DNA from 3 places in the Herbidospora sp. NBRC 101105 genome. Region 1 is predicted to be linked to each of the others. Evidence: riboswitches for the same ligand, from Rfam matches in the RefSeq annotation. Region 1 holds a riboswitch; each other region holds the start of a gene.
The links. Region 1 has a riboswitch for cyclic di-AMP ahead of QSK34_RS29565 (coiled-coil domain-containing protein). Riboswitches for the same ligand answer to the same signal wherever they lie in the genome.
Positions count from the first base shown of each region.

Region 2: linked by a shared signal. The riboswitch ahead of QSK34_RS02755 (C40 family peptidase) and the one ahead of QSK34_RS29565 (coiled-coil domain-containing protein) in region 1 are both predicted to bind cyclic di-AMP.
Region 3: linked by a shared signal. The riboswitch ahead of QSK34_RS08925 (CHAP domain-containing protein) and the one ahead of QSK34_RS29565 (coiled-coil domain-containing protein) in region 1 are both predicted to bind cyclic di-AMP.

Region 1 is NZ_BSSX01000007.1:612,264-616,679, reverse strand. Features, by position in the region: gene QSK34_RS29580 (TIGR03086 family metal-binding protein) at 1-108, shown strand, start outside; gene QSK34_RS37970 (50S ribosomal protein bL37) at 121-198, opposite strand; gene QSK34_RS29575 (DeoR/GlpR family DNA-binding transcription regulator) at 297-1,073, shown strand; gene QSK34_RS29570 (galactose-1-phosphate uridylyltransferase) at 1,070-2,086, shown strand; cyclic di-AMP (ydaO/yuaA leader) riboswitch at 2,161-2,298, shown strand; gene QSK34_RS29565 (coiled-coil domain-containing protein) at 2,351-3,274, shown strand; gene QSK34_RS29560 (glycosyltransferase family 2 protein) at 4,233-4,416, shown strand, end outside.
Region 2 is NZ_BSSX01000001.1:601,440-605,855, forward strand. Features, by position in the region: gene QSK34_RS02745 (NYN domain-containing protein) at 1-133, shown strand, start outside; gene QSK34_RS02750 (C40 family peptidase) at 271-1,212, shown strand; cyclic di-AMP (ydaO/yuaA leader) riboswitch at 1,466-1,626, shown strand; gene QSK34_RS02755 (C40 family peptidase) at 1,721-2,251, shown strand; gene QSK34_RS02760 (gluzincin family metallopeptidase) at 2,333-3,112, shown strand; gene QSK34_RS02765 (M48 family metallopeptidase) at 3,109-4,350, shown strand; gene QSK34_RS02770 (glycosyltransferase family 4 protein) at 4,347-4,416, shown strand, end outside.
Region 3 is NZ_BSSX01000001.1:2,007,679-2,012,094, forward strand. Features, by position in the region: gene QSK34_RS08920 (serine hydrolase domain-containing protein) at 1-1,142, shown strand, start outside; cyclic di-AMP (ydaO/yuaA leader) riboswitch at 1,262-1,466, shown strand; gene QSK34_RS08925 (CHAP domain-containing protein) at 1,527-2,177, shown strand; gene QSK34_RS08930 (SRPBCC family protein) at 2,187-2,921, opposite strand; gene QSK34_RS08935 (ABC transporter permease) at 2,932-3,720, opposite strand; gene QSK34_RS08940 (ATP-binding cassette domain-containing protein) at 3,824-4,416, opposite strand, start outside.

The sequences.
Region 1 (4,416 bases):
GAGGAGGGTTACCGCAGCTCGGGCATCATCGGCGGGCACGTGCCGGTGCCGGAGAACGCCGACGCGCAGACGCGGCTGCTGGCCGCCTGGGGACGCCGGGCCTCCTGACGGGGCCTCCGGCTAACGGCCCGTGGGCCGCTTGCCGTGGTTGGCCTTCTTCTTGCGGCGGGCCTTGGACTTGCGCTGTCGTTTACCCATTGGCCCACTGTGCGCCTCGTGCGAGCACCTGTCCACCTCCCATGTTCCAACATTTTCTATGCGATGATTTGTTGGAACATGTTTGAGAGGGGGAGCTGATGCTGGCCCAGCAGAGGCAACAGGCGATCCTCGAACGGGTCCGGCGCACGGGCGGGGTGCGGGTCGCCGACCTCGTCCGCGACCTGGGCGTCTCCGACATGACGATCCGCCGCGACCTCGAGGCGCTGGCCGATCGCGGTCTGATCGAGAAGGTGCACGGCGGCGCCACCGTCGCCGGGCCGGGGTCGACCGAGGAGCCCGGGTTCGCCGCCAAGTCGGTGCGGCAGCAGCCCGAGAAGGAGGCCATCTCCCGCGCCGCCGCCCACCTGGTCCGGCCGGGCAGCGCGGTCGCCCTGTCGGCCGGCACCACGACCTGGACCTTCGCCCACCACCTCGTCGACGTGCCCGACCTGACCCTCATCACCAACTCGGTCCGGGTGGCCGAGGTGTTCCATCGGTCCGGGCGGCCCGGCCAGACGGTCGTGCTGGTGGGAGGCGTGCGCACGCCGTCCGACGCCCTCGTCGGGCCGATCGCGGTGCAGGCGATCAGGTCGCTCAACGTCGACACGCTCGTCCTCGGGGTGCACGGCATGAACGCGCGGGCCGGATTCACCACCCCCAACCTGCTGGAGGCCGAGACCGACCGCGAGCTGGTGGCCGCCGCGCAGCAGCTCGTGGTGCTGGCCGACCACACCAAGTGGGGCACCGTCGGCATCTCCACCATCGCCCGGCTCGACCGGGCCGATGTTCTCGTCACCGATTCCGGCCTGGACAAGGAGGCGCGCGACGAACTGGCCGGCCACGTCGGCGAGCTGATCGTCGCCGAACCCGCATGAACCGCCATCTGACCCACCTGGCCGACGGCCGGGAGCTCATCTACTTCGACCTCCACGAGCGCGACCACTCCGCCAAGGACCTGCGCGACCTGCCGCCCCGGCCCGACCCCTCGGAGCTGCGGCACGACCCGGTGCTCGACGAGTGGGTGGCCGTCGCCGGCCACCGGCAGACCCGCACCCATCTCCCCCCGCCCGAGGAGTGCCCCCTCTGCCCCGGCCGCCCCTGGTCGGAGATCCCCTCGGCCTACGACGTGGCCGTGTTCGAGAACCGGTTCCCCTCGTTCAGCGGGCCCATCGGGCGCTGCGAGGTGGTCTGCTTCACCGACGACCACGACGCCTCGTTCGCCGGCCTGAGCGACGAGCGGGCCGGGCTGGTGATGGACGCCTGGGTCGACCGCACCCGCGAGCTGTCCGCGCTCGACGGGGTGGAGCAGGTGTTCTGCTTCGAGAACCGGGGCGCCGAAATCGGTATCACTCTCCCCCATCCGCACGGGCAGATCTATGCGTATCCCTATGTGACACCCCGCACCCAGCGGATGCTCACCGTCGCCCGGCCCGGCTCGCTCGCGGCCGTGGTGGCGGAGGAGCGTGCCGGGGAGCGGGTGGTCGCCGCGAACGACCACTGGACGGCCTTCGTGCCGAGGGCCGCCCGGTATCCGTTCGAGGTGCACCTCTATCCCCACCGGCAGGCGCCCGACCTGCCCTCGCTCACTCCCGAGGAGCGGGCGGCGTTCGGGCCGCTCTACACCGGGGTGCTGCGGGCCCTCGACGGGTTGTTCGGGGTCCGTATGCCGTATGTGGCCGCCTGGCACCAGGCGCCGGTTCGCTGGGGAAGGGAGGTGGCGTACGTGCACATGGAGCTCTTCAGCATCAGGAGGGCGCCGGAGAAGCTGAAGTACCTGGCAGGTAGCGAATCCGGTATGGGAGCGTTCGTCAACGACGTGCGGCCCGAGGAGGCGGCCTCTATGCTCAGGGCTGCATCGGGAAAGATGGGGCGCCAGATCACGGATTGATCTCCGTATGGTCGCAACTTTAAGTAGCACTTGCCTCGTCTTTACCATTACTATCCACACGAACCCGCCGAGACCTCGGCGGACTGCCTAATCCCGGGCGTGTCGCCCGGGAGCCGGGGACCCACCAGAACCTGGGGTGCAGGCGCGATCGAGCGCCCGGGCTTCTCCGCCCGAATCCGTCAGCTAACCCGGCCGGCGCAAGGAGAGGAGTGGGCGCTGCCCGCCACGACGCACCGACGCAACCGCCGGTTGTTCCTCCTTCCGGTGGCGGCCCTGGTGGCCGCTTTCTGCGCCGCGCTGGTGCCCGGCCCCGCCGTCGCGGCCCCCAAGCCCGACGCCGACAAACTGCGCAAGCAGCTGTCGAGCCTGGAGAAGAAGGTCAACTCGCTGATCGCGCAGTACCACGCGGCGCGCGACGACCTCGCCAAGGCCAAGACGGCGTCCAAGGCCGCCCAGGAGAAGCTGGAGAAGGCGCACGCCGACTTCGCGGCGGCCCAGCGCGAGATGGCCCGGCTGGCCGGGCTCAGCTACCAGTCGGTCCCCGGCAACGGCGGGATCGTGCTGCCGCCCGGCATGGGCATGTCGCCGCTCGCGATGCAGCTCGGCAACGAGCAGGCCGCGATCGTGCGCAACTACAAGCAGAAGGAGCAGGCGCGGGCGCAGGCGGCGGCCGAGGCCAAGGGCCTGATCGCCGAGATCGACAAGAAGTCCAAGGACATCGAGAGGCGCCGCGTGGAGGCGGAGGACCTCATCGACGACATCAAGGACCGGCTCGACGACCTGATCCCGATCGGCCCCGGCAAGCTCGCCAACGGCGGCTGGGCCCCGCAGCTGCCGACCGGCGCCGACAACATCACCGCCCGCACCCGCCTCATGCGCGAGGAGGCCAAGGCGGCCTTCAAGCTGAACAACTCGATCGGCTGCTTCCGCGTCGACACCATGGGCGAGCACCCGCTCGGCCGCGCCTGCGACTTCATGATGACGACCGGCGGCGCGATGGCCACGGGTTCGGCCAAGATCCTCGGCGACCAGCTCGCCGAGTGGGCCCTGAAGAACCGCACCAAGCTCGGCGTGAAGTACGTCATCTGGCGGCAGCGCATCAACAGCGGCACCGGCTGGCGCTTCATGAGCAACCGCGGTGGCAACACCGCCAACCACTACGACCACGTTCACATCTCGATGTTCTGAGCCCCGACCCCACCGGCCGGCCCGCCCTGACCCCGCGAGCCGACCGCGCACGACTCCCCCGCCCGCCCCGGCGCCGAGCCCGCGATCGACCCATCGCGAACCCGGCCCGCACCCGCCATGAACCGACCCCCCGGATGGCTGGAACCGCGTCAGACCCCCGCGAAACGGCCGCCCCGCCCAGGGAGTTCTCAGGCAGAAGCACTACCCTGACCCCAAAACCCCCACAAAGCTCATCGAACCCCCCGTAAGCTCTCAAAGACCAACTGCCCCACCCCACGATCACGCGGGTGTGCGCGCCCTGCCCCCGCGGTGCGCACGCCCGCGTGATCATCCTTCGGAACCCGAAGTAAGTGATCACCTACAGAAGCGCCCGAAGGTTTACCCGGATTCGATAACGATCATGTTTCGGCATTTATCCGGGCGCTGGTTACACGCACGTGAATTCTGCTGCAAAGAACCGTCGCCCGGACGGGTGCACGAGCCCCCCAACTGGAGCCCCAACCGCCTCCCACCAGGAAAGTCGCCCGCCGCACCGTGTTTACCTCCGGCCCCGCCATCCCCACAGATAAAAGTTTCAACGACAGGCCCGTTGACACCCGACTTATCCCGAAATTAGCTTATGGAACGGTACACCTCGGGACTGTTGTGGCACCTGTGTCAGCTGTGACTCATCGCAGCCGGCCGGGCACGGATCCCGACACTCTCCCTCCCATGCCACGCGAGAGGACCAGCGTGAGATCCGCTGATTTTTCCCCGGCCCGCGGCCACCGGGCCCGCCGTCTCGGCTCGGCAGTCGGGCTCACCCCCCAATAGGGGGCCCGAACTCAAATCGACTTCGATGCGGAAGTTGACGTTAAAGCCGAACAAATAGTGTGCTCCGCCGGTCATCTCATTCTTTGAGATCCGGAACGACTCGGGGCATTCTCTCGCGTGCGGAAAAGCTCAGGAGAACAAGGTCGTGGGGTCTGATTCAGCGAATTGGCTCGACACCGCCTATGAATGGCTGGTGAGGTCGAGCGCCAACGGGAGTTGGCGAGACATCGTCCCGCTCGGGTTGGCGGGTCTGCTCGTCTGGGGTCTGTGGATCTACCGGGTCGTGTTGTCCCGGCTGGCCAAGCCCGTCGTCAACGGTTACCGCGCGT
Region 2 (4,416 bases), on a different contig from region 1:
GGTCCAGATCGAGCCGCCGGGCCGCGCCATCGCGGTGGTGTCGTCCGACCGCGAGGTCGCGGTCTCTGTCCGGAAGATGGGCGCTCGTCCGGTTCCTTCCATATTGCTCCTCCGCCGCCTTGGCCGTGCGTGATCACGTCGTCGCCCCACGTGATGACCTGCGCGAATACCGGCGAATCGGTTGAGGGTACATGATCGCCTGAGTAAAGTCCCGACCCAGGTCTGTCCGGTATGGAGGGGGTTTCGGGCGTGCGTGGGCGGGTACCGGCCGTGGCTGGTTTTGCGGCGTTCGTTCTGCTTCTTCCGATCACGGGGGCGGCGGCCGATCCCAAGCCGACCATCCCCCAGGCCAAGGCCAAGCTCGCGAAGCTGAACAAGCAGGCCGACCAGTTGGTCGAGGAGTACAACCAGGCCAACGAGAAGTACAAGAAGTCGAAGAAGCAGTACGACCTGATCAACGCCGGCTTCAAGAAGCAGAACGTGAAGGTCGAGACGCTCCGGGCGGGCGTGGTGGGCCTGGCGGTCTCCAGCTACCAGACGGGCGACATCCGCAGCCTCTCGGGCATGTTCGGCACCGCGGCCCCCCAGAACGCCCTCAGCGGCATGGCGATCATCAACCAGCTCGCCACCAGCCGCCAGCTCCGGCTCACCGAGTTCGAGGACGCCATCGCGGGCCTGAAGCAGCAGCGCGACCAGCGCAAGGCGGCCTTCGAGGAGGCCGCCGAGGTCCGCGCCGACCTGGCGGCCAAGAAGAAGAAGACCGACAAGATGGTCGACGAGCAGATGAAGCTGCTCCGCGAGCTGGGCGCCTTCAACCCGGGCAACCCGCAGAGCACCGGCCAGGTCTACAACGGCCCCGCCTCCGGCAACGCCCGCGCCGCCCTCGACTTCGCCTTCGCCCAGATCGGCAAGCCCTACCAGTACGGCGGCACCGGCCCCGGCGCCTGGGACTGCTCCGGGCTCGTCCAGGCCGCCTGGCGGGCCGGCGGCGTGAGCCTGCCGCGCACCAGCTACGAGCAGTGGGCCTGGGGCAAGAACCGCCAGGTGCCGATCAGCGACCTCCAGGCCGGAGATCTGGTCTGGCACAGCGGTTTCGGACACGTCGGCCTCTACACCGGACAGGGCTCGGTCGTGCACGCGCCGCAGACCGGCGACGTGGTGAAGATCACCCCTCTTGCGCAGTACAACCCCGACAAGGCCGTTCGTCCCTAGCGTGTCGTATGGGGCTTTTTTCGGGTTCTGTGACAAGGGGTGTGACCAGAGTCACATCACCCTCCTAAATCCCGCGATATGCAGGCGTTTTCGAATAGCGCCGGAGTTTATCTGATCTTTATCTTCTGCCAAAACTTTGCCGACTTATGGCGGAGTCGGTAACTTCTGGCTTCGCGACGAGCAAGCCATGCCGTCCGCGGACAGTCCGGCGCGTAGCCGCCGATGTCTTAATAAAGATCCATGTGTCGCACGTCACGCGACACAGCCGAATCCATGCAGCCAGGAGGCATGGAGCCGGGGACCCAAAAGGTTCCCCAGCGGAGCCAGGGGTGAATCGGTGAGAATTCCGCGCCGTAGGGCTACTTCCCTGCCCGAATCCGTCAGCTAACCCGGTAGGCATCAGAGGAAGATCCAAGGAGCAATCCTGTCCACAACCCCCGCATGCCTGTCCCGCATCGCCCGCCTCTCCCTTGGCGGCGTCACGCTCACGGCCTCGGTCGGAGCGGTCGTGGCGCCTCCCGCGCGGGCCGATGAGGTGACGGTCACCGTCACGAGGAACACCACGGCGGTCCCGGCCTCGGGAGAGGCGGCGCCCGCCGCTCCCTCGGCCGCGAAGACCCAGGCCAAGAGCAGGTCCGCCAAGCGCGTCAAGAAGCTCAGCAAGGCCCAGCGCCAGCGGGTCCAGGCGAGCAAGGCGGTGGCCGTCGCGAAGAAGCAGATCGGCGACCCCTACCGGTGGGGCGCCACCGGTCCCGGCGCGTTCGACTGTTCCGGCCTGGTCCAGTTCGCCTGGCGCAAGGCGGGCGTCAAACTGCCCCGTACCACCTGGTCGCAGAAGAGCTCGGTGAAGAAGAAGATCAGCTGGAAGGCGATGCAGCCGGGCGATCTCGTGTTCACCAGCGGCGGCGGCCACGTGGGCATCTACGTCGGCCACGGCAAGATGATCCACTCCCCGAACTCCGGTTCGCGGGTGCGGATCGACAAGCTGGACACCTACCGCAAGCGCACCTTCGTGGGCGCGGTCCGGCCCGGGATCTAGACACCCCCGGCGAAGTACCGATCGGCCCCGTCCGCCTCCTTCCCGGCGGGCGGGGCCGCGGTGTTTGTACCATCCGTTGGCATGCGGTTCCTGGTGACGGTCAGTGTGCTGCTGGCCGTCCTGTCCGCCGGGCAACCCCCGAAGGTCCTGTACGGCCAGAGCTGGCCCGTCGCCGTCCACGGTCAGCATGTCCACGTGCTGGCGGCCGACCGGCGTTTCCCCGGGCTGGCCGGGGAGGCCGACCGGGCCGCCGAGGCCGTGGCGCGGGTGTGGGGCGCGCCGGTGACCGCCACCGTCCTGGCGCCCGCCACGACCGAGCGGGCCGCCGAGATCGCCCGTCCCGCCCCGGTGACCGGCATGGCCGCCCTGGCGGGCCCCGGCTTCGTGGTGATCGAGCCGCACGGCTGGGCCTCGCTCTCGGCCCAGGGGAGAGTGATCGTGCTCGCCCACGAGCTCACCCACGTCGCCACCGGGGCCGCGACCCGGCCCGACATGCCCGTCTGGCTCGTGGAGGGCTACGCCGACTACGTCGGCTACCGTGACAGCGGGCTGCCGACAGGGGTGGTGGCCGCCGAGCTCGCCGCCGACCGGCGGGCGCCACGGGAGCTGCCGACACGAGACGACTTCCGCGCGGGGGGCGCGCGGGTCCCGCAGGCCTACCAGGAGGCCTGGCTCGCCTGCCGCTACATCGCCGAGCGCTACGGCGAGGCCGCGCTGACCGCCCTCTACCGGGCGGCCCAGGCCGATCCGGCCACGGCGCTGCGGCGCACGCTGGGCGTCGGCGAGGCCGAGCTGACCGCGGCCTGGCGCGACTACGTGATACGAAGTGTTCCGGAGGCGGAGTGGAACGTACGGGGATGAAGGCCGCGGCCGTGGCCTTGGCGGGGCTCGGGGTGGCGATCGCCGCGGTGGTGGCGGTGACCACGCCGTGGCACGCGCTCGCCGCCGGCGCGCCCGAGGTGCGGCCCGATCCGGTCCGCGACTTCGGGGCCGCCGAGATCGCCCGCGCCGAGGCCTTCGACGCCGCCACCAGCCTGCCGTCCTACCTGTCGCTCGCCGTCACGCTCGTGATCGCGGGGGTGCTCGTCGCCACCCCGCTGGGGGCCCGGCTGATCGACCGGCTCCGGGGCCCCTGGTGGCTGCGGGCGCTGCTCGCGGTGGCCGGGATCTCCGTGGTCTCGCTGGCGATCCGGTGGCCGCTCGGCGTGTGGTTCGAGACGGTGCTGCGCGACTACGGCCTGTCCACCCAGAACTGGGCGACCTGGAGCGCCGACCGGCTGAAGAACTTCGGCCTCCAGCTGCTGTTGTCGGCCGTCATGGTCGTGGTGGTCATCGCGCTGGCCCGCCGGTGGCCGCGCCGCTGGTGGATCCCCGCCTCGCTCGGGGCGTTCTCGCTGACGCTGGTGTTGTCGTTCCTCTACCCGGTCGTCGTCGAGCCGGTCTTCAACGACTTCCGGCCGCTCCCGCAGGGGCCGCTGCGCGCGAGCCTGCTGGCGATGGCCGAGCGCGACGGGGTGCCGGTCGACGACGTCCTGGTCGCCGACGCCTCCCGGCGCACGACCGCGCTCAACGCCTACGTCTCGGGGTTCGGCGCGACCCGGCGCATCGTCGTCTACGACACGCTGCTGCAGGTGCCCGAGCCCGAGATCGAGCTGATCGTGGCCCACGAACTTGGCCACGCCAAGACCGACGACGTCCTCCACGGCACCCTCGTCGGGGCACTGGGGGCGGCGTTCGGGGCGTGCGGGCTGTTCGTGGCGGGCAACCTGCTGCGCCGCCGGACCGGGGTGCCGTCGCTGGGCGACCCGAAGGCGGCGGCGCTGCTGGTCGGGCTCGTCTCGCTCGGCACGGTGCTCTCGGGGCCCGCGCAGAACCTCGTCAGCCGCCACATCGAGGCCCGCGCCGACGCCCACGCCCTGGCGATCACCGAAGACCCGGTCACCTTCGCCGCCATGCAGCGCAACCTGGCCGTCCGCAACATCTCCGACCTGAGCCCGAGCCCGCTGGAGTACGTCCTCTACTCCTCCCACCCGACCTCGCCGCAGCGCATCGCGATGGCCCGGTCGTGGGCGCTCTTCCACGGCCGGCCGGTGCCGTGACCCGGGTCGTGGTGGTCACCAACGACTTCCCGCCGCGCTCCGGCGGCATCCAGTCGTTCGTGCACG
Region 3 (4,416 bases), on a different contig from region 1:
TCATGATCATGCGGCTGCGCGACGAGGGGCTGCTGGACCTGCTCGACCCGCTGGAGAAGCACCTGCCCGGCACGCCCGCCGGCGAGGTGACGATCGCCCAGCTGCTCTCGCACACCGGCGGGCTGACCGCCGAGCCGCCCGGCCCGTGGTGGGAGCGCACGCCCGGGGTTCCGATGCCCGAGCTGGTCGGCATGCTCGACGCGATGACCGGCCGTCACCGGCCCGGCCGCCGCTTCCACTACTCCAACCTCGGGTTCGGGTTCCTCGGCGAGGTGGTGGCGCGCGTCCGGGGCCGGGGGTGGGCGCAGGCCGTCCACGACGAGGTGCTGATCCCGCTGGGCATGCGCGACACGACCGAGCGGCCCCGGGTCCCGCACGCCACCGGATACGCCGTGCACCCGTGGGCCGACGTGCTGCTGCCCGAGCCCGAGCACGACGCGGTCGCGCTGGCCCCCGCCGGGCAGATGTGGTGCACCCCGGCCGACCTGGCCCGGTGGGCGATCTTCGTCGGCGGCGACGGCGCCGGCGTCCTGCGCCCGGCCACGATGGCCGAGATGCGCGAACCGGCCACCGTCGAAGACGGCCCGTCGTGGACCTCCGGCTACGGCCTGGGCCTGCAGCTGCGCCGCCACAACGGCCGCCGCCTGGCCGGGCACACCGGCTCGATGCCCGGTTTCCTGGCCACCGTGTGGGCCGACCCGTCCGACGGCGTGGGCGTGCTGTTCCTGGCCAACACCACCAGCGGCGTCAAGGGCAACGCCCTGACCGGCGACCTGCTCGACATCCTCGACGAGCACGAACCCGCGCTGCCGGCCGAATGGCGGCCCGCCCCGGTCGACGACGACCTGCTGGCCCTGACCGGCCCCTGGTACTGGGGGCCGGCCGCCTACGTCCTGCGGGCCCTGCCCGGCCGGGGCCTGGCCCTGACGCCGGTCGGCGAGACCGGGCGCGCCTCCCGGTTCGCCGCGCTCGCCGACGGAACCTGGCTGGGCCTGGACGGTTACTACGCCGGCGAGACGCTTCGGGTGGTCCGCACCGGCGAGGGCGTACACCTCGATCTCAACACCTTCGTGTTCACCCGCGAGCCCTATGGGCCGCCCGGACCGGTGCCCGGCGGGGTCGACCCGGAGGGCTGGCGCTGACGTTACCCCCACAATGTGTTGATTGTCCAAGTTTGACCGATTCTGGGCTTTGTACTACCTTCTGGGGAACTCGAGGCGGTGTGACCTACGTAACCGCAGGTCAGCCGCCGAAGGAAGACAACTAGAGATCGCCGAATCCGCGCGCCCCGCGCGGAACCGGGGAACCAGCGAGGACCCGGTGATCACCTGACTCTCCCGATCACCACGCACACCCACCGGGTCCTCTGGGGTGAATCGGCCTGTCTGCCCCTCAACGACAGGCCGTAGGGCGGCTTCCACGCCCGAGTCCGTCAGCTAACCCGGTAGGCGCATGGAAGCAAGGAGTCAACCCCACCCATGCGAGCCCCCAAACCTGGAATCCGCGCTGTCCTGGCAACCGGTCTGATGACGGCGGCCCTGGTCACCGGCGGCACCGTCGCCGCTGTCGACCTGACCCCCAACGCCGTCGCCAACGCCGAGGCCGCCGCCCCCGCGGGGACGGCACCCGAGGGAGTCACCCTGGCCTACAGCCCTCTGCTGGAGGTCGCCAAGGGACTGCCCAAGGTCAGCGCCCAGCAGGTGCTCAACCTCGCCACCAGCCAGGTCGGCACGAGCGAGAACATGTACGGCGGCGGCACCAAGTTCCACCACTGGTACATGAACTCCGAGCGCGCGGCCGAGACCATCGCCCGTGACGGCGGAACCCGCTACGGCTACGCCAACGCCCCCTGGTGCGACATGTTCGTCAGCTGGGTCGGCAACCAGCTGGGCATCAGCCCGGTGCTCGGCGAGGACGCCTACACCGTCCGCCACGCCGAGTGGTTCGCCGAGAACAACCGCTGGGGCACCGTCCCGGCCCCCGGCGCGGTCGTGTTCTTCGACTGGAACGGCGGAAAGGACATCCACGACATCCAGCACGTCGGCTTCGTCATCAAGGACAACGGCGACGGCACCATCGAGACCGTGGAGGGCAACACCGGCAACGGCGTGGTCGAGGTCCGCGAGCGGCAGACCGCCGACGTCGTCGGATACGGCTACCCCGTCTACACGGCCTGACCCCACGGCCTAGAAGTTCTCCCCCAGCCAGGCCCGCCAGGCGCTCTCCGCCAGCGGCCTGGCGATCTCCCCCGGAAAGGCGTGGTGCTCCGCGACGACGGCGTCGCGGTAGCCGTGGACGAGCGTGATCAGCGACGTCGCGGTCACCACGCACAGGAACCCCGCCTCGGCGAACACGACCTGCGCGTCGTCGGGGTTCAGGCCGGGCACCGCGACGCGGCCCTTCTCCGGTGGCTGCCCCAGAGAGAAGGCGTCGAGAAAGGCCGCCCACACCCTCGCGGCATCGGGGGTGGGGCGGCCGATCTCGAACAACGCGTAGTCGGCGGTCACGCCCGGGAAGTGCCGCAGGTAGGCCTCCAGCTTGCGCAGGTAGAGACCGTCGCCCACCGACAGCGCGTCGTACTGGTCCTCCCAGTCGCCGGTCAGCAGCCCCGAGTGCACGAACCGCAACACCGTGCTGCCGCCCGACCGGCCCTCCAGCAGGTATTCGAACGCCATGAACGACCCGTCGGCCGCCGTGTCGGTCGTGAACGCCAGCCGCTCGCCCGGCTCCCAGCCGGTCACGGTGGCGTGGGTGGTGAACCCGGCGACCGTCTGACGGCCCGCGCCCCCGACCCCGGGTTCGAAGTCGTTGGCTCCCATGAACCACGAGTCGACGCCCGGCCCGGTCGCGATCGCCTCCCACACCTCCTCGGTCGTGGCGGGCAGGACGATTTCCTCACGGACCTCGAACTCGTGTGCCATGCGGCTCAGCCTAGCGAGACAGGTTCCGGTAGGCCCTCACCGAGAGCGGCGCGAAGATCGCCGTGATGACCAGCGGCCAGGCCAGCGCCAGTTCGAGCGCGTGCGCCGCCGCCCAGGTGTCGTTGGCCCAGCCGGGGTTGCCGAACAGCTCCCGGGCCGCCGCCGCCGTCGACGACAGCGGGTTCCAGTCGGCGATCACGCCCAGCCAGCCCGGCATCGTCGCCGGGGAGGTGATGGCGTTGGACAGGAAGCCGATCGGCCACACCAGGATCTGCAGGGCCATCACCGCCTCCGGGTTGCGGATCTTCAGCCCGAGCCAGATCCCCGCCCACAACAGCGCGAAGCGCAACCACAACAGCAGCCCGACGGCCGCCAGCGCGTCGCCGAACCCGTTGCGGGCGCTCCAGCCGACGGCCAGGCCGCTGACGATCAGCACCGTCAGCGACAACACCGTGGTGAGCATGTCGGCCGCCGCCCGGCCCGACACCACCGCCGAGGAGGCCATCGGCAGCGACCGGAACCGGTCGGTCACGCCCTTGGTGACGTCGTTGCCGATCGCGGTGAAGGTGCCCTCCAGGCCGAAGACCATCGTCATCGCGAACATGCCGGGCATCAGGAACTCGCGGTAGTCGCCGCCGGGCACCGCGATGCCGCCGCCCAGCAGGTAGCCGAACAGCAGCAGCACCATGACGGGGAACAGCAGCCCCGCGACGAGCTGGCCGGGGTTGGCGGTCCAGTGGGTGACCTCACGCCGGGTGACGGTCCAGCCGTCGGCGAGGGCCCAGGTCAGTCGGTTCACGCGTGACTCCTCGGGGCGGGCGCGGCCGGTCGGCGCCGGATACGGCGGGCGCCGGCGGCGGCGGGCGGGGCAGGGTGGGCGGAGCCGTAACGGAAGGGGATTGTCACGCCGCACCCCGGGTGAGGTGCAGGAACACCTCGTCGAGGGTGGGCCGGCGGATCGCGACGTCGTCGGCGGCGATGCCGCTCGCCGCCAGGTCGTGGACGACCGCGCTCAGGGTCGCCATGCGGTCGGGGGCCGGCGCGCTGACGCGCCGGGTGTCGGGGTCGGTCTCGGCGGCGGGGCCGAGCAGGGCCGCGGCGGCCGGGAGGTCCGCCGGGTCGTGCACGACGACCTCCACCCGGTCGCCGCCGACGGTCTTCTTCAGCTCCTCCGGGCTGCCCTCGGCGACCTGGCGGCCCTCGTTGACGACGGTGATGCGGTGGGCGAGCTGGTCGGCCTCCTCCAGGTACTGCGTGGTCAGCAGCACGGTGGTGCCGTCGGCGACCAAAGCGCGGACGGCCGCCCACACCTCCGCGCGGCCGCGCGGGTCCAGGCCCGTGGTCGGCTCGTCGAGGAACAGCACCGGCGGCGACAGGATCAGCCCGGCCGCCAGGTCCAGGCGGCGGCGCATGCCGCCCGAATAGTCCTTGACCGCCTTGCGGCCGGTGTCGCCCAGCCCGAACCGGTCGAGCAGCTCCCCGGCCCGGAGCCGGG